DNA from 2 places in the Dermabacter vaginalis genome. Region 1 is predicted to be linked to the other one. Evidence: predicted binding sites of a transcription regulator. Region 1 holds the regulator's gene; the other holds the start of a gene.
What was found. The regulator HrcA, encoded in region 1, represses chaperone genes, less so after heat shock. The targets are predictions, from matches to a motif close to TTNGCACTCGNNNNNNNCGAGTGCNAA.
Positions count from the first base shown of each region.

Region 2: the regulator HrcA is predicted to act here: its motif matches at 8,609-8,635, upstream of groES (co-chaperone GroES).

Region 1 covers NZ_CP012117.1:1,123,921-1,133,088, forward strand. Annotated here, with positions in the region: gene lepA (translation elongation factor 4) at 103-1,944, shown strand; gene DAD186_RS04810 (MOSC domain-containing protein) at 1,957-2,730, shown strand; gene hemW (radical SAM family heme chaperone HemW) at 2,714-3,898, shown strand; gene DAD186_RS04820 (DUF3097 domain-containing protein) at 4,403-5,284, opposite strand; gene hrcA (heat-inducible transcriptional repressor HrcA) at 5,410-6,438, shown strand; gene dnaJ (molecular chaperone DnaJ) at 6,472-7,623, shown strand; gene DAD186_RS04835 (16S rRNA (uracil(1498)-N(3))-methyltransferase) at 7,620-8,411, shown strand; gene DAD186_RS04840 (HIT domain-containing protein) at 8,536-8,886, shown strand; gene DAD186_RS04845 (PhoH family protein) at 8,889-9,168, shown strand, end outside.
Region 2 covers NZ_CP012117.1:428,119-442,738, reverse strand. Annotated here, with positions in the region: gene DAD186_RS01795 (ABC transporter ATP-binding protein/permease) at 1-2,228, shown strand, start outside; gene guaB (IMP dehydrogenase) at 2,528-4,024, opposite strand; gene DAD186_RS01785 (hypothetical protein) at 4,034-4,675, opposite strand; gene DAD186_RS01780 (pseudouridine synthase) at 4,668-5,645, opposite strand; gene DAD186_RS01775 (hypothetical protein) at 5,675-6,295, opposite strand; gene groL (chaperonin GroEL) at 6,572-8,158, opposite strand; gene groES (co-chaperone GroES) at 8,169-8,465, opposite strand; gene DAD186_RS10795 (hypothetical protein) at 8,949-9,122, shown strand; gene DAD186_RS01760 (molybdenum cofactor biosynthesis protein MoaE) at 9,223-9,705, opposite strand; gene DAD186_RS01755 (MogA/MoaB family molybdenum cofactor biosynthesis protein) at 9,702-10,196, opposite strand; gene moaC (cyclic pyranopterin monophosphate synthase MoaC) at 10,193-10,720, opposite strand; gene DAD186_RS01745 (molybdopterin molybdotransferase MoeA) at 10,717-12,039, opposite strand; gene DAD186_RS01740 (GTP 3',8-cyclase MoaA) at 12,138-13,367, shown strand; gene DAD186_RS01735 (MoaD/ThiS family protein) at 13,372-13,668, shown strand; gene moeB (molybdopterin-synthase adenylyltransferase MoeB) at 13,665-14,620, opposite strand, start outside.

The DNA.
Region 1 (9,168 bases):
GTGCGATGGTGGGAGTGAACGGGCCAAAAACGAGTGTGCATGGGACAATGAAGGCATCTTTGCCCGTCGAAAGGATTCCCGTTGACTAGCGCCCCCGCGAACATGCGCGAGATCGAGCCAGCCGCGACCTCCATGGAGAGGATTCGTAACTTCTGCATCATCGCGCACATCGATCATGGCAAATCGACTCTCGCCGACCGCATGCTCCAGCTCACCGGCGTCGTTGATGAGCGTGCGATGCGGGCCCAGTACCTCGACCGCATGGATATCGAACGCGAGCGCGGCATCACGGTGAAAAGCCAAGCCGTGCGCATGCCGTGGGTCGTGGATGGCGAGGCATACGCGCTCAACATGATCGACACGCCGGGCCACGTGGACTTCACCTACGAGGTCTCGCGTTCGCTCGCGGCGTGCGAAGGCGCGATTTTGCTGGTCGATGCCGCTCAGGGGATCGAGGCACAGACCCTCGCGAATCTCTACCTCGCGCTCGATAACGACCTTGAGATCATCCCCGTGCTCAACAAAATTGATCTGCCGGCTGCCGATCCGGAAAAGTACGCCGCGGAGATCGCCCAGCTCGTGGGCTGCGAACCCGACGACGTGCTCAAGGTTTCCGGGAAGACCGGCGAAGGAGTTGAGGCGCTTCTCGATCACGTCGTGCGCACGATCCCGAAGCCCCATGGGCGCATCGATGCGCCCTCGCGCGCGATGATTTTTGACTCCGTGTACGACACCTACCGGGGCGTTGTGACGTATGTGCGTGTGGTTGACGGGCAGCTCGACCCGCGCGAGAAAATTCAGATGATGTCGACCGGTGCGACTCACGAACTGCTCGAGCTCGGCGTGATTTCGCCCGAGCCGAAGCCCACGAAGGGGCTCGGCCCCGGCGAGGTCGGCTACCTCATTACGGGCGTGAAAGACGTGCGCCAGTCGAAGGTCGGTGACACCGTGACCGCTGCGCTGCGCGGCGCCGAAGAACCGCTAGCCGGCTACTCCGAACCGAAGCCGATGGTGTTCTCGGGGCTCTTCCCGATTGATGGCTCCGACTACCCGGCGCTTCGCGACGCGCTTGACAAGCTCAAACTCAACGACGCCGCGCTCAACTATGAGCCCGAGACCTCGACCGCGCTTGGCTTCGGCTTCCGCGTGGGCTTCCTCGGCCTGCTTCATCTCGAGATCGTGCGCGAGAGGCTCGAGCGCGAGTTCAACCTCGATCTGATTTCGACCGCGCCGAGCGTGATCTACCACGTGACGATGGAGGACGGCACCGAGGTCGAAGTGCTGAACCCTTCGGACTTCCCCGAGGGCAAGGTTCACGAGATCCGCGAGCCCGTTGCGAAGTCCACGATCCTCGTGCCCAAGGAATTCGTGGGCACCGTGATGGAACTGTGCCAGTCGAAGCGCGGAACGATGAAGGGCATGGACTACCTGAGCGAAGACCGCGTGGAGCTTCGGTACACCCTTCCCCTTGCCGAAATCGTGTTCGACTTCTTCGACCAGCTCAAGAGCCGAACGAAAGGCTATGCCTCGCTCGATTACGACGTGCAGGGTGAGGAAGCGGCCGATCTGGTCAAGGTGGACATGCTGCTTCAGGGCGAAACGGTGGACGCCTTCAGCGCGATTGTGCACCGCGATAAGGCCTACCACTACGGCGTAGAGATGGCCGGCAAGCTCAAGAACCTCATTCCTCGCCAGCAGTTCGAGGTGCCCATCCAGGCGGCAATCGGTTCGCGCATCATCGCTCGCGAGAACATCCGCGCAATCCGTAAAGACGTGCTCTCCAAGTGCTACGGCGGCGACATCTCTCGTAAGCGCAAGCTGCTCGAGAAGCAGAAGGAAGGCAAGAAGCGGATGAAGTCGATCGGTTCGGTTGACGTGCCGCAGGAAGCGTTCATCGCGGCGTTGCGCTCGGACGCCGGCTCGGCCGACGGCAAAAACAAATAAGGAGGCACGATCATGAACGTTGAACCTCTTTCGGTCACCATTGCTGACGCCCCGGCGCGCGTGATCTCGACGTGCACGGTGGATTCCCTCTTCCACGTCGAAGCAACGGGTATCCGCTCGGGGATCAACAAGGTCCCGCGCCCGGAGGGGATCAAGCTCTTGACGCACGGCGTCCTCGGCGACGTGCAGGGCGATACCGAACATCACGGCGGCCTTTTCAAGGCTGTGTATGCGTTCGCGCGAGAAACTCGCGAGGAACTTGCTCGCCAAGAAGGTTTTAGTGGTCTGCCCGACGGTGCCTTCGGTGAAAATCTGGTCACGGAGGGCATTGATACCGACGAGGTCGTCATCGGCTCGCGCTGGCGGATTGGCGGTGCCGAGCTTGAGGCGAGCGTGCCGCGCCAGCCCTGCAAGACCTTTGGCGTCTGGATGGGGCGCTTCGCCGATCAGGCGGGGCTCGAACGGCGAGGCCCGTGGGGGCGCCGCTTCACTGCTTACGGCAAGTGCGGCGCGTACTTCCGCATCGTGCGCGAGGGCGTTGTGCGCCCGGGAGATGAGATCGAGGTCCAGTCGGTTCCCGAGCACGGCGTCAGCATCGGCGAAATGTTCCGCGGGCTCGCGGGCGCGATTGATCCGGCGAGCGCCAAGGCGCTCCTGACCTGGGCTCGCGACACTGAAACGCCCGTGTACACGTCCATGGCAAAGGGGTGCCTCGCGGCGCTCCAAAGTGCCGATATCGCGTTCGAATTCCCCGCCTCGCTCATCACCGATGGCCGCGGAAACTAACGCCAAGGGCCGAGGCCTCTCGGTCTATATTCATGTGCCGTTTTGCGCGGTGCGGTGCGGGTACTGCGACTTCAACACCTACACCGCGAAGGAACTCGGCGGCGGAGGATCGCAGGCGGAGTATCCGGATAATGCGATGCGGGAAATGGATCTCACGCTCGCGGATGATGAAGCGTCGGGCTTTTCCTACGACCGAGTTGACACGGTGTTCTTTGGCGGCGGAACCCCCACGCTTCTTCCGGCCGATGACCAGGCGCGCATGCTCGCGTACCTCACCTCGCTCATCCCTCTCGCATCCGATGTCGAGGTGACGACCGAAGCTAATCCCGATTCCGTCACGCGGGACTCCCTCTTCCGCCTCGCCGATGCCGGATTTACTCGCGTCAGCTTTGGGATGCAATCGGCGGTGCCGCGCGTGCTTGCGATCCTCGACCGCACCCACAACCCCGAATCCGTGCCACGGGCCGTCGCGTGGGCCCGGGAAGCGGGCCTTCAAGTGAGTCTCGACATGATTTATGGAACGCCGGGGGAGTCGCTCACGGACGTCGAGACCACGATCGAGGCGATCACCGAGATGCAGCCGGATCACGTGAGTGCCTACTCGCTCATCGTCGAGGGCAACACCAAAATGGCTCGCCAGCTGCGCCGCGGCGAGCTCAGCGAGCCCGATCCAGACTTCATGGCCGATGCCTACGAACTCATCGCCGACCGCACGCGAGCCGCGGGTTTCGAGTGGTACGAGGTCTCGAATTTCGCGCGGGGCGAGGAGTTTCAGTGCCGCCATAATCTCGCCTACTGGCGAGGGCTCGACTGGTGGGGGATTGGCCCCGGCGCGCATCGACACCGCGACGGGTATCGGTCGTGGAACCTCAAGCACCCCTCACGCTATGCCGCCGCCCTCGCCGCCGGGCGTTTGCCCGTCGACGGGTTCGAGAACGTTTCGCCCGAGGATCGCGCGCTCGAGCGCCTCATGCTCGAGATGCGCATCCGCGAGGGTTTTGAGGCGGCGAGCAACCCGCTCACCTCGAGCGATGAGGCACGCGAGGTGCTCGAGCGGCATGTGGCGGCGGGGCGGTTGGATGCGACTGCGTGGGACAACGGGATCGTGAGGCTTTCCGATGCCGGCCGGCTCGTCGCCGATGCCATTACGCGCGATGTTTTGCCTTGAGAGCGCCTTTGGAGCGGCGAAGACTCGAGTGATCCCTACGGTTCATGTTGATCACTTTCGTTGTCCGTTTTCTTATGTCGGGCGACGAATTGTTGAAGAACGGTAAAAATTAGAAAGCCGAGAAGCAGGATCGCCACGATCATCACGACAACAACGAAAATGACCATAAACCACGGGGACCTAAAAATCATGAGATTCCTACGCTTTCGAAAGTCACCGATAACCCGACCTTGCACCTACCTGAACCTATCACGTGGCTTGGATCACGTTTAGTGCAGATGAGGGCCCGGACAGTCGGACGGGCAGTCGTGGCGTCCGTCAGGGCAGTGCATGATGTCTCGGTTGCGGCTTACGGCTGGACCTTGAATGAATACAGAGCACCGCATGGTTTTTGGCAGAAGCGGGGACTCGGCCGCTTAGTCGACGCTTCCGATGGCTCTTAAGCGCGGGCGAGGTAAGCGTCGGATTTGGCCTCGTGCCAAACCCCCACAACCCCTATGCAATTCAGGGAGTGGCGGTGACGAAGTCGATCAGTTCCTCGATACGCCCGCTAAGGGTCGGCTCGACATCCGCGTACGAGCGCACCCGCCCGAGAATCTTCTGCCACCCTTCGGCGATATCCGCCTGCGACTCGGCAGGGAGCCCGAGCGCTCTGAGCGAGCCGACCTTGATGTCTGTTCCCTTGGGGATGTGGGGCCACTTCTCGAGCCCTACGCGAGCGGGTTTGACGGCCTGCCACACGTCCACGTACGGGTGGCCGAGGATCAGCACATGCTCCCGCATGCCCTTCTCCCGCATCACGGATTCGGCGATCCGCGTTTCTTTCGAACCGGGAACGAGATGATCAACGAGGATCCCGAGCCTGCGGCCTGGGCCCGGCCGGAAAGCCCGAACGCGCTCGAGAAGATTATCGGCGCCATCGAGCATTTCGACAGCAACGCCCTCGATACGCAGGTCATGCCCCCACACCTTCTCCACGAGTTCCGCATCGTGCTTGCCTTCCACCCAAATCCGCGAGCCCCGCGCCACGCGGGCACGCACCCCTTCAACGTAGGTTGAGCCCGAGGCGCTGCGTTTAGGGGCCGACGTTTGCCGAGCAGCCGTCGGACCGCCCTTCGTAGGGGGAACGAGGCGGACGGGTTTCCCATCGATCAAAAACCCCGGGCCGAGGCGGAAGGTGCGCAGCCGGTGGTGGCGATCCTCGAGCTCGGCGATGTGGATGCCGCCAGACTTTTCCACGCGCGTAACGGCGCCAACCCAGCCGGTTTGGACATCCTCGACGACGAGCCCGCGCTCGGCGGGGACATCCCTGCTCGCGGGGCGTTTCGGGTGAAAGGCATCCCCGGTACCGGAAAGGACGTCGTGGCCGTAGCGATCGATATTCACGGCGGTTTACGCTACCAGGGGCGTGTTCGCTCACAGGGGATCGCCACACCGTGCGAGGGGCGCGCACTCCGCGTAGTATTGGCACTCGAAGCCCGTGACTGCTAATGCGCGAAAGGATGAGATACATGGATGAGCGCAAGCTCAGCATCCTCGGCGCAATCGTGGAAGATTACGTGGCGACCCGCGAACCCGTGGGCTCGAAGTCACTGCTGGAACGTCACGAGCTAGGCGTGAGCGCCGCGACCGTGCGCAACGACATGTCGGTGCTCGAAGAAGAGGGACTCATCATGCAGCCCCACACCTCGGCGGGGCGCATCCCCACCGATAAGGGCTACCGCGTGTTCGTCGATTACGTCGCGCAGGTCAAGCCCCTTTCAGCGCCCGAGCGTCGCGCAATCCACACGTTCTTCGACGGTGCCCACGACCTCGATGATCTGCTGTCCCGCACGGTGCGTCTGCTCTCGCGCCTCACGAATCAAGTCGCCGTTGTGCAGTACCCCGCGTTGCGCCAGGCTCACGTGCGTCACGTTGAACTCGTGAAGACTTCCGAAACCCTCTTGCTCGTTGTGCTCATCACCGATGCGGGCCGGGTGGATCAGCAAACAATTTCTCTTCAGCACTCGCAGGATGCCGCGTTCTATGAACGCCTGCGCGAGCGCATCAATCGCGTGTGCGCATCGAGGCCCGTGACCTCAGTGGGCGGGGACCTCAATGCACTTCTCGAGGAGGAATCCGCATCAACACGCGCTGCCGCCACCGAAGTGCTCGAGGCGCTCGGCGAACTGCTTGCCTCGCGTCGCGAGGATCGTATGATCGTCGGCGGCGTCTCGAACCTCGCGCGCGGTGAACAGTTCTCGCGCGAAGTTGGCCCCATGCTCGACCTCCTCGAGGAGCAACTCGTGCTTTTGCGACTTCTTGGCGAGATGCATTCGAACTTCGGCGAGGTCGACGTGCTGATCGGCGAGGAGCTCAGTAGCGTTTCCGGTGATGCTCTTCAGCGCGCAGCCCTCGTGGGGAGCGCCTATACCGAAGCGGCTGGTGGCGCTTCGCCGTCTTCACGCATTGCGATCCTCGGCCCTTCGAGCATGGATTACGTGACCTCCATATCTTCCGTGCGCGCCGTCGCCCGGTATATTTCCCGTTTCATCGGTTAAGAACTGCACCCAACTCTCAAGGAACCACACTTCGTGAACGACGATTTTTACGAGATCCTCGGCGTCTCCAAAGACGCCAGCGCGGACGAGATCAAGAAGGCCTACCGCAAGAAGGCCCGCAAACTTCACCCCGACGTGAACCCCGATCCTTCTGCGGCCGATCAAATGAAGAAGGTCTCGCAAGCCTACGAGACGCTCTCCAATCCTGAAAAACGTCGCATGTATGACATGGGCGGGCAGAGCCCGTTCGGCGGCGGTGGTTTCGGTGGCTTCGGTGGGGGAGCGACGTTCGACTTCTCCGACCTGTTTGAGGCGTTCGCGGGCGCGAGTAGCATGGGCGGGCGCGGGCGCGGCCCCATTCCCCGTGAGCGGCGCGGCAACGACATTCTGCGACGCATGACGCTCGAACTCGACGACGTTGTGTTCGGCTCCGAAAAAGAGCTCACGTTCCCGACGGCTGTCACCTGTTCACGCTGCCACGGCAATTGCTGTGAACCGGGAACCGGAACGAAGAAATGCACCGTGTGTAGCGGAAGCGGGCACGTGCAGCGCACCGTGAACTCCCTGCTTGGGCAAATGGTGCAGCTCGCGCCGTGCTCGGCGTGCCAGGGTCACGGCACGACCATCGAGAATCCTTGCGCCGAATGCCAGGGCCACGGCCGTGTGCAAGAAGAGCGCACGATTACCCTGCGCGTTCCCGCGGGCATCGACACGGGACGCCGCATTCAGCTTCGCGGCGAGGGTGAGGCCGGCGAGGCCGGCGGCCCCGCGGGTGATCTGTTCGTCGAAGTGCGTGTCAAGGAGCACGAAATCTTCCACCGTGAGGGCAACGACCTGCTTGCGCGCCTCACGATTTCGATGGTGGCCGCGGCCCTCGGCACGAAGGCCACGCTCACGACCTTTGACGGTGAGCGGGAGGTCGAAATCAAGCCGGGCACCCAGCCGGGCGATGTGATTCGCATGCGGAACCTCGGTGTGACCTCGCTTCGCGGCGATTCGCGTGGCGACATCCTCATCGAAGTAGGCGTCGAGATCCCGAAGAAGCTTTCCGGTTCTGAGCGGGACCTCCTCACACAGTTTGGCGAGATGCGTGGCGAACCGGATCTGCGCGAAGGTGCGAAGAACGCCCAGCACAGCGACGGCGGAGTATTCGCCAAGATCCGCGAAAAGTTCCGCGACCTGTGAGCCTGAAGAACTTCCTTCTCCTCGAAGGCACGCTCGAAGGAGCGAGCACCGGGGCAGCGTTCTCGATCGGTGGGGATGAGGGCCACCACGGGGCGCGCGTCATGCGCTTGCGCTCGGGTGAGCGCATCCTCGTGACCGACGCGAGCGCGCACCAGGCTGAGGCCTCGATCGTGAGCGTGTCGAAATCGAGCTTTGACATCGAGCTCAGCGAAACGCCGCGGCACGAAGAGGCACCAGCGACTCTGCTCGTCCTCGTCCAAGCACTCGCGAAGGGTGGTCGGGACGAATCGGCGATCGAAATGGCGACCGAACTCGGCGTGGACCGAGTGATTCCGTGGCAAGCGGACCGCAGCGTCGTTCAGTGGAAGGGTGTGAAGGAAGAAAAGGGGCGCGAGAAATGGCGCTCGCGCATTATCGCCGCGGTCAAGCAATCGCGCCGCGCACGCATCCCTGCCCTGGAGACCGCTGTGACGAGTGCGGAACTTGTGCCCCTCATCGAGAGTGCGGTTTCTCGTGGGGCCATGGTCCTTGCTCTCCACGAGAGTGCGACCGAAAGGCTCGGTGGAGTGACTCGCGAGCTCGCGATGCGCGCCGCGAACGCGGGAGAAATGCCTGGGGAAGTGTGGGTCCTCGTCGGTCCCGAAGGGGGCATAAGCGACGAGGAGATTCGCCGATTTTCCGCCGCCGGCGCGGCCCCAGTTCTACTCGGGAACGAGATTCTTCGGGCGTCAAGCGCGGGACCAGCGGCTCTTGCCGCACTCTGCTCGGTGATCGGTCGATGGCAGTAGCTCGTTCACAATGACACCCGTGGCCCCAGGTGCACGCTCGAAGGCGTCGGACCCCACACGTGGGCACACCGCTTGCCCACTAGACTGGTGGGGCCAACGCTCTCATGCACCCGAGGAGGAGCCGATGACCACCACCGATCCGAACTGTATCTTCTGCAAGATCGTTGCTGGCGAGATCCCGTCGACCAAGGTCTACGAGGACGCCAACGTCGTGTGCTTCAAGGACCTCGAGCCGAAGGCTCCCGTGCACGTGCTCGCCGTGCCCAAGGAGCACTACTCCAACATCGTGGAACTCTCCGCCAATAAAGACCTGCTCGCCGCGGTCGTCAAGGCCGCGGGCGCCGTTGCGAAGGAACAGGCCCAGGGGGAGTTCCGCTTCATTTTCAACACCGGTGAAAGCGCTGGCCAAAGCGTTTTCCATGTACACGGACATATTCTCGCCGGTACGCCCCAGTCTGAAGGAGACCTCTTCTAACCGTGCAGGAGACCACCGAAATTCTCGAGCGCTACGTCGCGATCCCCGATCACTTGCGCCCCGTCGCCGTCCTCGGCGCAAACGACCAGGCCCTCAACGTCATCGAAAAAATCATGCCGGACATCGACGTGTCGATGCGCGGGCACCAGATCACGTTGCGCGGACCGGAAGGCTCGCTCGATCGCGCAGCCGCGATCATGAACTCCCTTATTGAAATCGCCGCGAGCGGCGAAACCGTGACGGGTGAGGCGGTCCACCGCGCGGCGGAACTCTACGGCGATG
Region 2 (14,620 bases), 690 kb from region 1:
GCACCGACAAACCGGTGCAGGTGCACCCCGAGCAGGCGTTCTCCCAGTATGCGGGCGGCTTTTCCATGAGCCCCGCGAGCTCCATGTTCTCCATGAACGCCTTTAGGCAGCTACCCGCGAACACCGATCTTTACACGTCGAAATACCGGGTTCTCAGCGGGCACTGGCCCAAGAATTCTCGCGAACTCGTGCTCGTTCTCGACGAAAACGGTGAGATGCCCGATCTTTACGAATACACGTTCGGGCTCAAAGATCACGCGAAACTCGACGAGATGATGGAGAACATGCAGGCGGGCCGGGCCACGGGAGATTCCGACGGTTCCTCGGGTGAGAAAGCCTCCACAAAGCCAGGCGAATACGCCTTCGATCAGATCATTGGCACCGAATTTTCTCGCGTGAATGCCTTCGAGACCTACACCCACAACGACGACACGGGCACGTGGATCGACCGCAGCAACGACGCCGACTTTATGCGCGAAAAAATCGACAAGGGCGAGCGCCTCAGGGTCGTGGGGATCGTGCGCCCGAACGAGGGTGAGGACATGGGCGCGCTCCAGCAGGGTATCTCCTATCTCCCCGCCCTCACGGACGAGGTCATCACCGAAGCTGCCCAGTCCGAGATCGTCCACGAGCAGCGGGCGCATCCCGATGTCGACGTTTTCACCGGAAAGACATTCGACGAACTCAAAAACGACGATCAGGGCGACGACTTCGATATGAGCTCCCTGTTTACGGTCGACCAAGAGAAGATCCGCGGCGCATTCCAGATCGACGAGTCGAAGCTCCAGATGGACCTCGGCGGGCTCGACCTCAGTTCAATGCCTCAGCCGAACCTCGACCCCGGCTCCTTCGACATGAGCGACCTTGACCTCTCGAGTCTCGATCCGAGCGCGGCAGCCGTCGGAAGCCCGAACGTGGACGTGGGGGATCTCGACCTTGCCGATCTCACGGCCCGCTACCCTCAGCTCGCCGATATCGACCTCCCGGGCGTCCTTGCGAAAGCACTTGAAGGCGAGGTGATTCAGCCGGGTGCCGGCGAGTACCTCAGCGGCGAAGCGGGTGCGCTCATCCAGGGTTTCCAGACATATTACGCGGCCCATGCCGATTCCGACGGTGACCAGATTCCCGACAGGGACACGGCCGAAGTAGTGCTCGAGTATCTCCAAACCGACGAGGTCCGCGCGAAGATCGAGGAGATTTCGAACTCCGATCGGGTCGTCAATCGGGAGCTTCTCGAGCAGCAGCTTTCCGATGCTCTCGGTGAGGACCCGGCGCTCCAGGAGATTTCCTCGGCGGTGAGCAGCGATCTTTCGAACGCCATCGCCGAACAGCTTTCCACGCAGCTCGGCGGCGCCCTCGCAAGCCAAATTCAACAGGCCATTGGCGGGTATTTGACGAACGCCATCGGCGCGATGATGCAGCAGTACATGACCGCGCTGCAAAGTGAAATCGAGAGCCAGATCAATGGCGCGATGTCCCAGATGGGCGAGAACTTCGCGAAGGCCATGAGCGTCGACCCGGAGAAATTCGCCGACGCGTTCGAGATGAACATGGACGAAGAAGAGCTCGCGGCGTTCATGTCGACCATGGTGTCGACGCGCGCGGCAAGTTACGAGGACAATCTCGAAAAGCTCGGCTGGGCTGACCGCACGAGTCCCGATCAAGTCGATATTTACCCTGCGAGTTTCAAGGACAAGGACAAGGTCAAGGCCATTCTCGACTCCTACAATGCACAGGCCAAAGCGCGGGGCGAGAAGAACAAGGAGATCGTCTACACCGACATGGTGGGCATGCTCATGAGCTCGGTCACGAGCATCATCAACGTCATCACGTGGATGCTCATCGCGTTCGTGTCGATCTCGCTCGTGGTCTCCTCGATCATGATCGCCATCATCACCTATATTTCCGTGCTCGAGCGGCGCAAGGAAATTGGCATCCTGCGTGCGGTGGGGGCGTCAAAGGCCGACGTTCGCCACGTATTCAATGCGGAAACCGTGATCGAGGGGCTTCTCGCGGGTCTTATCGGCGTTGGCGTCACGCTTCTGCTGTGTATTCCGGCGAACATCATCGTCGAGCAAAAATTCGACGTGGAGAACATTGCGAGCCTGCCGCCCGTTGCGGGCGTCATTCTCGTGGCGATCTCGGTGCTGCTCACCGTGCTCGCGGGCGTGATCCCCTCGGGTAGGGCGGCGAGGCAGGACCCGGTCGAAGCGCTCCGTTCCGAGTAGCCCTTGGGCGAGCCCATACCATCGGGGCGGCACTGCCTCACCCCAGCCCGGCTTCGACTGCCACCCCCGGCTTCCACCTGTCACCCCCCCGGCTTCCACCTGCCACCCCCCGGTATCCACCTGTCACCCCAGCCGATCCTGGAAGTGGTGAAAAACGGCGTTAGACCCTGGAATTTCTCCGTGTGGCGGCGATTTTTCACCACTTCAGAGAAACAGCTTCACCACTTTAGGGTCGCAGCGGGAGAAAAATCAGAAGGGGCGAAGGCACCACAAGCCTTCGCCCCCGCACCACCGAAGCCCTAGCGTGCGCGGTAGTTCGGCGCCTCCACAATCTGCGCCATATCGTGCGGGTGCGACTCCTTGAGTCCCGCCGCCGTGATGCGCACAAACTTGCCGCGCTCCTTGAGCTCGGGAATCGTGTGCGCGCCCACGTAGAACATCGACTGCGCGAGGCCACCCGTAAGCTGGTGCACGACGGTGCCGAGAGCGCCCTTATAGGCGACCGTGCCTTCGATGCCCTCGGGCACAATCTTGTCGTCGGTCTCCACGTCGGCCTGGAAGTAGCGGTCCTTCGAGAACGACTTCTTGCCGCGCGAGGCCATCGCACCGAGCGAGCCCATTCCGCGGTAGCTCTTGAACTGCTTGCCGTTCATGAGGATCACTTCGCCGGGCGATTCGGCGGTGCCCGCGAGGAGCGAGCCGAGCATCACGGTATCGGCGCCGGCCACAAGGGCCTTCGCGATATCGCCCGAGTACTGCAGGCCACCATCGCCAATGAGGGGAACACCCGCGCTCTTGCATGCCTTCGACGCCTCGTAGATGGCGGTGACCTGCGGAACACCCACGCCCGCGACGACGCGAGTCGTGCAGATCGACCCCGGGCCCACGCCCACCTTGACGGCGTCAACGCCCGCATCGATAAGCGCCTGGGCGCCCTCGCGCGTCGCCACGTTGCCGCCAATGATCTGCACGCCGTCAAAAGCCTTATCGCTCTTGAGACGCCGGATCATGTCGAGGGCGAGACGCGCGTGGCCGTTCGCGGTATCCACCACGAGCACGTCCACACCCGCATCGCGCAGTGCACCCGCACGTTCGTAGGAATCCCCAAAGAAGCCCACGCCCGCACCGATCAGGAGGCGCCCCTCGGCGTCCTTCGAGGCATTCGGGAACTGCTCGCTCTTGACGAAGTCCTTCACGGTGATGAGGCCCGTGAGCTTGCCGCTTTCGTCCACGAGGGGCAAGCGCTCGCGCTTGTGCTTGCGCAGCAGTGCCGTTGCGTCTTCACGGCTCACGTCGGTAGGCGCGGTGTACACCTCGCGCGTCATGACGTCCGAAACCTTCGTGCTGGCCCACTCGGCAACGGGAATGAAGCGCAGGTCGCGGTTTGTGCAGATGCCGAGAAGCATGCCGTCCTCATCCACAACGGGCAGACCCGAAACGCGGTAGTTGCCGCACGTCGCATCGAAGTCCTCGAGCGTCGCGTCCGGCCCGATCGTCACGGGGTTCGGCACGCGGCCCGTCTGGGTGCGCTTGACGAGGTCGACCTGGTGGGCCTGATCCTCGATCGAAAGGTTGCGGTGAAGAATGCCAATACCGCCGAGGCGCGCCATGGCGATCGCCATGCGAGCTTCGGTCACGGTGTCCATCGCAGCGGAAGCGAGGGGCACCCTCAAGTTGATCTCGCGCGTCAGCCGCGCGGTCGTGTCTACATCGCTCGGGATGACGTCCGTCTCCCCGGGAAGAAGCAGCACGTCGTCATAGGTCAGGCCAACAAAACCGAAGGGATCATTCGTCATGCTCCAACCTTAGCGCCGTCGCCTTGCCAGTTCCTTCCTGCGCGCATCAAATGCTTCAAGAAACACGTGCGGATCCTCAAACTCCTCGCGCCAGGTCATCGCGTACCGTTTCGCGAGGGCGCGATTTTGCCAAGACTTTCGGGCGGCACGATCGCGTGCAAGTAACTCCCGCCGCGAGGGGCTCGCCGCACCGCACACATGCCGCTCAAACTCGGCGATCCCCTCGTAACTGCGATCGTCCCAGCCGCTATAGGGGATAAGCAGGCGTCGGCCTTCCTCCCCCGCTTCGAGCACCGTGACACCCTGCGGACGAAAATCCGGGACCACCGCCCGCACATGCGCGGCGTCACACCACTGCCGCCCCCTGTGCACGCGCCCCGACTCCCGGTTCCACCAGGTCGTGCGGTGCGTGAGAAGAAGCACCGCAAGCATGAGAAGCGCGAGCAGCACCCACCCCGCAGCCCATGCTGCGGGAAGAGCAGCCCACCACGGCCACCACAACTCGCGATGCACATACAGCCCCGTGACCGGCAAGAACACCGCGGAAAGCAGCGGCGCGCCCCACCTGAGCCACGGCACGAGGCGCGCGGCAAAAGTGGGTCCAAGCGCCACGTCAGTACCCCTCACGCGCGCGGTGATCTGCTCACTCATCGCTCTCCGCCTCCCGTGGCCACCACTCGAAGCAGCGCTCCGCCCCCGTCACCGGATCATGAAACGCCATAAGCACACTCCACAGCGCGAGCGGCTCACTCACCTCCCTGCGGTAACGCTCCCCCGTGAGCGGATCGGGCGCAGGTGCGGGATACAGTTCATCCCCCACGATGGGCAGGCCCACGTGGGCGAGGTGCACACGCAACTGGTGGGTGCGGCCCGTGTGCGGAGTCAGGCTCAGCAAAGTCCGACGGCTGCCAGCCTCCCGCCGCAGCATTCGCACACTCGTCCACGCCTCTTTTCCCTCGGAATCGATGTGCGCCCAAAGATCACCGTGCCTCTTCACTATGGGCTCACGAATCTCAAGCGGGCCGCGCTCGAGACTGGCAAGCGTCGGAAAATCCCCCTCCACCCACGCCACGTAACGCTTTCGGACTTCCCCGCGCGCAAAAAGCTGCTGGTAAGCGCCACGCTCCTCGGGAATCTTCGACAGCACAAGGATCCCACCGGTTTGTTTATCGAGCCGGTGAATCGGCGAGAGCTCAGGGAGAGCATGCGCCACCCGCAGCCGCACGAGCGCACTGCGGCGCACATGCTCGCCGCGCGGAATACTCGCCATGTCGCGCGGCTTCGCGACCACAAGCAGATGCTCATCTTCGAACACCACGGGAATCTCGCGCGGCTCAACCTCCTCGGGGGCGAGCTCTCTGTGAAAGAACACCTCGCGCGCACGCGTCACCGCCTCGGTCTCGCCCCACGGCTCACCGAGCTGATCCACGAACTCCCCCGCGGTGAAACGCTCACCGAGGTCACGCGCCTCCACCGAACCGAGCGCCGGGAACCGCTCGAGCAAAACCTCCCCCACGGGCCGACCTACTTCACGCGGCGTTGCCACCACCCGCACGGCATCGAGCCCACCCCGTTGCGGCAGGGGCGGGCGAGTAAAACGCTTAGTACGGCGGGCAGGCATGGTTCCATTGTGCCAAGGAACCGGTGGCCTCAGATCCCCCAGATCATGAACGTCAAAACGTTATGTGCTGCATAAAACGCGACGATCGCGAGCACAGAAAGATTCGGGTGGCGATCGATGAATGAGAGCGAGCCCGGCATCATACGCGCGAGTTCACCCGGCCGTGCGTGGTCAATGTTTTCGACCTTCACGCCGCGCTCCTCCGCTTCCCGCACGAGAATCGACTGCGCGCGCGTGCCATAGAACGCGCCTGAAAGGTTCGCCACGCGGCTCGTGTGTGAACGCATGATGAGGGCGGCATCGAAAGCATCAACCTCGGTTTCCACGGGGTCGCGAGGTTCTTTCCCACGGTAGATATCTCGCACGAGCCAAATCCCGGAAAGCGCACTCCACTTCGCCGAACGAGGAATGCGGAAAAGACCGCGCACCTTGAGGCGATCCTCGTAGAGCACAACGCACTGCGTGAGGATCCGGAGCAGGGCAACGATGGCAAGAGCCACGACCGCGAACCACCCGTACAGCGGAAGGGTGAACCAGTGGTCATGGAAGAGGCGCGGATCGCTCCACAAGCTCTGCCCGATGAAACTAATGCCCACGAGGAACTCGAGCAGCACCGTAAACACGATCGCTGCGAGGAGGGCGGCACTCATGGCCGCGGGGCTCGGCCGCATCACGATTTTGTGGGGCTTCCCACCCTTGCGAGTCATCGGCTCCTCGGCCGATGGCACGCGATTCGACGTGCTTCGCGAGGGTGATTGAGACACAGCGCTCATGCAGTCCCCTCTCCCTCTCGCAAGTATCGGCAGGTCAGGCTTTGGCGTGCGCGGGCGCGCTCGGCACACTTCGAGTGCGCTTCGCCAAGAATACGCCCCGCTCCTCGAAAAAGCTCAAGAAGCGGGGCGAGTGAGATGAGGTCCGACGGTTGCTTACTCGTCGTCGTCCTCACGCTTGTCAACGACAAGGGTCTCGGTCGTGAGAACGAGGCCAGCAATCGAGGCGGCGTGGCGCAGGGCGCTGCGCGTCACCTTGACCGGGTCGATGATGCCGGCGTCAACGAGGTCGACGTATTCGCCGGTTGCGGCGTTGAGGCCGGTGCCCACCGGGGACTCCTTGACCTTCTCCACGACGACGTAGCCTTCTTCGCCGGCGTTTTCGGCGATCCAGCGAAGCGGCTCGGCGACGGCCTTGGCGACGGCGCGAACGCCGACGGCCTCGTCGCCCTCGAGCCCGAGGTCATCAGCGAGAACGGTCGCGGCCTGGACGATGGCCGAGCCACCGCCAGCAACGATGCCCTCGTCGATCGCGGCGCGCGTTGCCGCAACCGCATCCTCGATGCGCATCTTCTTTTCCTTGAGCTCAACCTCGGTGTGAGCGCCAACCTTGATCACGGACACGCCACCCGAGAGCTTCGCGAGGCGCTCCTGGAGCTTCTCGCGGTCCCACTCGGAATCGGTGTTCTCGATCTCGGCCTTGATCTGCTGAACGCGATCGGAGACGGCTTCCACATCACCGGCGCCACCCACGATGGTCGTGTTGTCCTTCGTGATGACGACGCGCTGAGCGGTGCCGAGCTGGCTGAGCTCGGTCGTCTTGAGGTCGAGGCCCAGATCGGGCGTAATGACCTCGGCGCCCGTGAGGATCGCGATGTCCTGCATCATGGCCTTGCGGCGGTCGCCGAAGGCGGGGGCCTTGACGGCGGCACCCTTGAAGGAACCGCGCAGCTTCGAGACCACGAGCGTCGCGAGGGCCTCGCCCTCGACGTCCTCAGCGATCACGAAGAGGGGCTTACCCGATTCGACAACCTTCTCGAGCACGGGCAGGAACTCCTGCACGTTCGAGATCTTGCCCTGGTTGATGAGCACGTAGGCGTCTTCGAGAACGACTTCCTGGCGGTCGGCGTCGGTCACGAAGTGCGGGGAAATGAAGCCCTTATCGAACTGCATACCCTCGGTGAAGTCGAGCTCGAGCGCCGTGGTCGAGGACTCCTCGACCGTGATGACGCCATCCTTGCCAACCTTGTCGAAAGCCTCCGCGAGGAGTTCGCCGATCTCGGCATCCTGCGAGGAAACGGTCGCGACAGACGCGGTCTGTTCCTTCGAGTCAATATCGATCGCAATCTCGCCGAGCTTTTCGCTGAGTGCCTCGACGGCCTTCTCCATGCCGCGCTTGAGCGCTGCGGGAGCCGCGCCCGAGGCGACGTTGCGCAGGCCCTCGTGCACGAGTGCCTGAGCGAGAACCGTCGCGGTGGTCGTGCCGTCGCCGGCAACGTCGTTGGTCTTGGTCGCCACTTCCTTCGCGAGCTGGGCACCGAGATCCTCGTACGGATCCTCGAGCTCAACCTCGCGGGCGATTGTCACGCCGTCGTTGGTGATGGTGGGGGCGCCCCACTTCTTGTCGAGGACGACATTGCGGCCCTTGGGGCCAAGCGTCACCTTGACGGTGTCCGCGAGCTTGTCAACGCCGCGCTCAAGCGCGCGGCGCGCATCCTCGTCGTAAATGATTTCTTTAGCCACGATGAGCCTTTCAGCCTTCGATGATTGCGAGAACGTCGCGCTGGCTCAGAACGAGGTACTCCTCGGAGCCGTACTTGAGCTCGGTGCCGCCGTACTTCGAGAAGACGACCTTGTCACCGACCTTGACGTCCATGGGGATACGTGCACCCTTGTCGTCGAAACGGCCTTCGCCCACGGCGACGACCTCGCCCTCCTGGGGCTTTTCCTTAGCGGTATCGGGGATGATCAGGCCCGAAGCAGTCACCTGCTCGGCTTCGAGCGGGCGGACGACGACACGGTCCTCGAGGGGCTTAATGGAGACCGACATGCGACCTCACTCCTTCTTTTATCAATGTGAAGTTGACGGGTGTGCCTCGGTGGGATGCTCGTCGTCGCGGTGCCGAGCAACCCGGCGCACCATTTGGCACTCTCGCGCTGAGACTGCCAACGGGTTCCACACTAGTGTGCCGGTTAGCACTCGTCAAAGCTGAGTGCTAGCTTCACGTGCACCCCAAACCCCCACAACCCCTCTGCAATCCGGGAGTGGGTGCAATCCAAACCCCCACAACCCCTATGCAATCCGAGAAGGTGGGATCCGGGACAGAACGGGGCGTTGGTCCCGAACATCAATGTTTCCCGCACCACATATCCGGCATATCGGAATCGACGTTCCGTATCACACGTATCGCCCTAGCGCGAGCGCGCGTCCACTTCATAAGATTGAAGCACGTGAGAATGCAGCGGTGGAGCGCCCTCTACCGCCACTTTTCGCGCCTAATTCCAAACAAACGGTAGTGAGGAACACACAAAAATGACCGTCATCCGCTCGATCTTCAAGACCTTCGAAAACCTCGCTGATCACATGGTGGGGCAAGACGTCGAACGTCACAACACGGTGGACAAGAACCGACTCGGTGGCGACTTCGCCGCCATTGCCCAGGCCCGCAGCACCCAAGGCCTCACCACTCTCGGCCTCGGTCGCTAAAAACTTCAGCCTCATCTACCGAACGCCCCGCGCGCCGCTCACCCGAGCGATGCAGCGCAGGGCGTTTTTCATACCCCGCACCAGGCGTCAAGCACGGCGCTCAGCCAATCGCGGCAACCCACTCGTGGGAACCGTCGGAAAAGTACTGATCCTTCCAGATCGGCACGCGCGCCTTCACCTCATCCACGAGATCCGCACACGCCTCGAAGGCACGGGCTCGGTGCGGCGCCGCAACCGCCGCCACAAGCGCGGAGTCGCCCACCTCAAGAGCGCCGTGACGGTGGCTCGCGGCGACGAGAACATCGGGGTAGCGCTCACCGATTGTGCGCACGACCTCCCTCATGACGTCGCCGGCACTCGGATGCGCTTCATAGGCGAGGCGCTCCACCCCACGCCCCTCGTCGTGGTCACGCACGAGACCGTCGAAAGTGACGAGGGCGCCACATCGCCTGTCCTCCACAAGCCGAACCATCTCGGCGACCGCAATCGGCTCGCCGCTCACACTCGCGTGGCGCACGCGTTCCTCGACACCACCGAGGTGCGGATCGCGCTCATCCTGCGCGGGCTTCGCACCTTCACTCATTCATGCCCTCCTCCATCGCGCTGGCGAAGCACGTGCTCGAGAATTGGCTCGAGCACAGCCATGCCATCTTTCACGCCGCCGCGTGAGCCCGGAAGATTCACCACGAGCGTGCGACCAGCAAAACCGGCAAGCCCCCTACTGACAACCGCGTACGGCGTCGATTCAGAGCCCTTGAGGCGCAGTGCTTCGGCGATCCCGGGGATCTCCCGCGTGAGGTGCGGGCGCGTTTCTTCCGGCGTGACGTCGCTCGGCGTGAGGCCCGTGCCGCCCGTCGTGATCGCGAGATCCACCCCGGACGATATGGCCTCACCGAGGGCGCGGCCAACGTCGGACCCATCCGGGACCACCGTGACCCCGCACCCGCGAAACCCGCACCGCTCAAGCCAAGCCGAAAGGTCTGGCCCCGTGAGGTCCTCGTATTCGCCGCGGGCCGCGCGCGTTGAAGCAACGATCACGCATGCCGACCATCCATGCTCCCCCACGAGGCTCACGCTGCGCCGCCTTTCTCACCGCTCGCGACCTCGCGGTCCCAATCGCCGCTCTTCCCGCCTGACTTCGCAAGCACCTTGACATCGCCGATGACCGCGAGGTGGTCAACAGCCTTAATCATGTCGTAGACCGTAAGTGCGGCGACGCTCGCAGCCGTGAGTGCCTCCATCTCGACCCCCGTTTTGCCTTCGGTTTTCACACGCGCGTTCACTTCGAGAATCTCGGGCGCGCGGCGCGAAAAATCGATCGTCACCTTCGTGATCGGGAGCGGGTGGCACAGGGGGATGAGCTCGTGCGTGCGCTTTGCCGCCATGATGCCCGCGACACGTGCGACGCTGAGTGCCTCCCCCTTCGGAAGGTCGCCCGTGAGGATGCGATCGATCACGTCGCTGCGGCTCGTGAGGGTCGCGCTCGCGCTCGCTTCTCGGGTTGTCACGGCTTTGCCGGAAACATCGACCATGTGGCTCGAACCGTCGGCGCGCACGTGCGTGAGATCCGCATTGGCGTCGGTGTTGTTGCGTGTCATCGAAGAATCATCACCTCGTGAATATCGCCGTCGGCCACGTGCGTGACCTCCGCAGGAATGAGCACGAGCGCGTCGCTCAGGGCAAGCGCGCCCAGTAGATGCGAGCTCGCTCCGCCCACGAGCTTCACGGTTGAATCGGTGTTGAGGCGCGCGCGGCGCACTTGCACGAGGCCCTCGGGGGATACTTCTCTTTCACCGGTTTGCGTGCGCACGGGCAGCGACATGCGGGGGCGGGCCGGGGCACCGAGAGCATCGCGCACGAACATCTCGAGACTCACGAACGCCGAAACGGGATTGCCGGGAAGGGCAATCCACGCGACCTCGCCGTGGGCTGACGCGAGCACACCAAGCCCTTGCGGGCCCCCCGGCTGCATCGCCACTTTGTCGAAGGCGAGGCGTAGCGGCGAACGGGGCATCTCGGCGGCCTGTCTGATCGGCTCGAGAGCGCCGGCACTCACGCCACCGCTCGACACAACGAGGTGCGCATTCGCGGCCTCACACGCCGCGCGTACCTCGTCGAGAAGCGCTCGCGGATCATCCGGTACGCGCAGCCTGGCACACACCTCGATTCCGGCTTCCTCGAGTGCAGCGCCGATGAGCGGCGAATTCGCATCGAAAATACGCCACTGATCGACAGCGTCATCACCTCGATCGCGCAGTTCACTCCCGGTTGAAACGACAACGGCGCGCAAAGGTTCGCGCACCTCCACTTCGGCTACACCCACCGATGCCAGGTGACCGATGAGACGCGGCGTGAGCAGCTGACCTGCGCGCGCCACGACATCGCCGCACTCGGTATCACTTCCAGCGTGCCGCACGAAACGCCCCTCGGTGCGGTGCTCGGGGGCAAGGCAAAACGTGAGGTCCGACGGTAGCCGGCAAGCGTCGGCCCCCTCGCGTGTGAGCTGTGAAAAACGCCGAACGTCCGTGGCCTCAACCGGGATCACGGCGTTCGCGCCCGCGGGGATCGGGGCGCCCGTCATGATGGGGCGCGCCGTGCCTGGCGCGAGATTTGAGGGCGCTTCGCCCGCCGCGATGGGCGGACCGAGCGGAAGACTGATCGAGGCCCCATCCGGGGCGTTCGCGAGGCTCGCAACGTGCAGCGCGAAGCCATCCATCTGCGAATTCGCCACGGGTGGGACGTTCACGGGCGAGGTCACGTCGCGCGCGAGGACTCGGTCGCGGGCGCTCTCGATTCCGACGGTTGCCACGCCCGGCGCATTCGGGGAATCCAGCACCGCGCCCACGAGCTCACGAAGGCTCCGCCGATGTTCGGCGAGCGGGATGCGACCAGGCGCGAGGCGCGACTCGTGCTCCACAGTGCTGTTCCTTCCTCGTGTGGCCAGGGCCTCTAGGGTAGCGTGCGAAAGTCCCCTAAGCTGGTGTGACACCTCTTTCGCGAGACCCAAAGGAGAGCATGTCGATCGACCTCGGGATGCCGAAGCCCCGCGCCATGGACCCCGTCGAGGAAGTCCCCTCGACCGAGGGCCGCCCCGCGACGGGCGCGCTCATCGACACCTACGGCCGCACGGCGAGCGACCTTCGCATCTCGCTGACCGATTTTTGCAACCTCCGCTGCACGTACTGCATGCCCGAGGCCGGTCTGCAGTTCCTAAAGAAACCACAGCTCATGAGCGTTGACGAGGTCGCACGGTTTGTGCGCATCGGCGTGGAGAAGCTCGGCATCCGCGAGGTACGTTTCACGGGCGGCGAGCCGCTCACGCGCGCCGATCTCCCCGACATCATCGAGTCGGTGGCAGGGCTTTCGCCACGACCAGACATCTCCCTTACAACAAACGCCATTGGTCTCGAGAAGCGAGCCGAAACACTCGTGGCCGCCGGCTTGGACCGCCTCAACATTTCCCTCGATTCGGCGCACTCCGAAACGTTTGAAGCAATGACCCGCCGCCCGTTCCTCCACCGCGTTTTGCAGGGCATCGATGCCGCACGCGACGCAGGGCTGAGCCCCATCAAGATCAACGCGGTTCTCCAGCCCGGTGCCAATGAACACGAAGCCGCCGAGCTCCTCGCGTGGTGCCTCGAGCGGGGACTCGAGCTTCGATTCATCGAATACATGCCTCTCGATGGCGCGGGTCGCTGGACCCGCGAACGCATGGTCACGGCGAGCGATGTGTGGCAGCTTCTCAGCCCCTACTACGTGATGCACCCCGTGCGCGAAGCACGTGGCGGCGCCCCCGCCGAGAAATTCGACGTGTGGCCTAGGCCCGCCGTTGCGGCCCCCGGTGCTCCGGGCACGATCGCGGGAGAGCTCAAGGCACGCGGCATCGATCCTGCGAACACGGATGCGGTGCGCAGCATTCTGCCCCCTGCCCCAGGTAAACCATTTGCGGAAGCCGGCGAAAGGCCGCACGAGCAGGCGCTGGGAACCGTCGGAATCATTGCCTCCGTGACGAGGCCCTTCTGTGCGGATTGCACCCGCACCCGCCTCACCGCTGAGGGTCGCGTGCGCACGTGCCTGTTCTCGCACAGCGAGACCGACCTGCTTGGCCTCATGCGCCAAGGCGCGAGCGACGAGGCCATCGCCGAGCGGTGGCGCGCCGCCCAATGGGGCAAACAGGCAGGCCACGGCATGGATCGCAGCGATTTCGTGCAGCCCGAGCGGCCCATGAGCGCCATCGGAGGATAGAAACATGAGTGAAAGGAGCGGCGCGATGACGAGTGCCAACGTTCGCTTTTTTGCCGGCGCGGCCCACGCTTTTGGCACGAGCCAGCACACGGTCGAATTCGAGGGGACAACTCTCGGAGACTTGCTCGAGGCCTTGAGCGCGGGAGCCGTCGAGTCGGCAGGGCCCGATTCCGCTACGGTGCTCAGGCGATGCAGTTTCCTCGTGAACACGGTGAGCGAGAACGACCCCTCGGCAGTGCTTGGGCCTGGAGAGGACGGCACGCTGCGCGTCGACGTGCTGCCACCCTTCGCGGGAGGCTAAGGGCGAAGCGTCACCGAAGCCACGTAGCCGCCCGCCATATTCGCCACGCTAATTCCAAGGGCCGCCAGCTCTGCCTGCGCCGCCGCCGATCGAGCACCGCCCGCGCAGTGCAGGATCGCACCGTGAAGATCACCTACCTCGCTCAAAGGCCCGACGCCTGCCCGCTCCCCTCGCGCAAACTCCATGAGCTGGGTCTTTGGGATGTTGACGGCGTGAGGCAGCATGCCCTCCGCTGCCTCCGACTCTTCGCGGATGTCAATGAGGAGTCGGCCGGTCGCTGCCTCCCGCAGTGCCTCCGCTGGCGAAAGAACCTCCGCCCGCACCGGCGCGGCCCCGGAGGCTTCTACTGCGGGGAAGCCGCACGTCTCAACGAGGTCCTCGATTTCGGTGACGGGCGCACGGCCCGCGCGCCGCGCGACATCAAGCCGCGTCCAGTCACCGGTCAGGGCACTATAGAGCTGGATTCGCCCATAGAGCGGGGACCCGAGTCCCGTAAGCACCTTGAGGGCTTCCATCGCCATCGTCGAGCCAATCACGCCCACGAGCGGGCCGAGCACCCCGGCCTCACTGCAACTTGGAACCTCGCCGGGCTCCGGCGGTCGCGGATGCACGTCGCGGTAGGTCACGCCTCGACCTTCGTCGCCAAAGAACACGGCGACCTGCCCGTCGAAAGCAAGGATGGAACCCCAGATCAGGGGCACATTAAGGATCTCGCACGCGTCGGACACAAGGTAACGCGTAGGAAAATTATCGGTCCCATCAAGCACGAGATCATGCCCGGCTAGGGTCGCGAGCGCATTCGCCGGTGTGAGCACTTCGGGCACCTCGCGCACGTGGACGGCCTGATTGAGTGCGTGAACAGCGTGAGCGGCGGAGGCGACTTTTGGCGTTCCGACGGCCGCCTCAGAATGAATAACCTGCCGCTGAAGGTTGGAACTATCCACTAAATCGG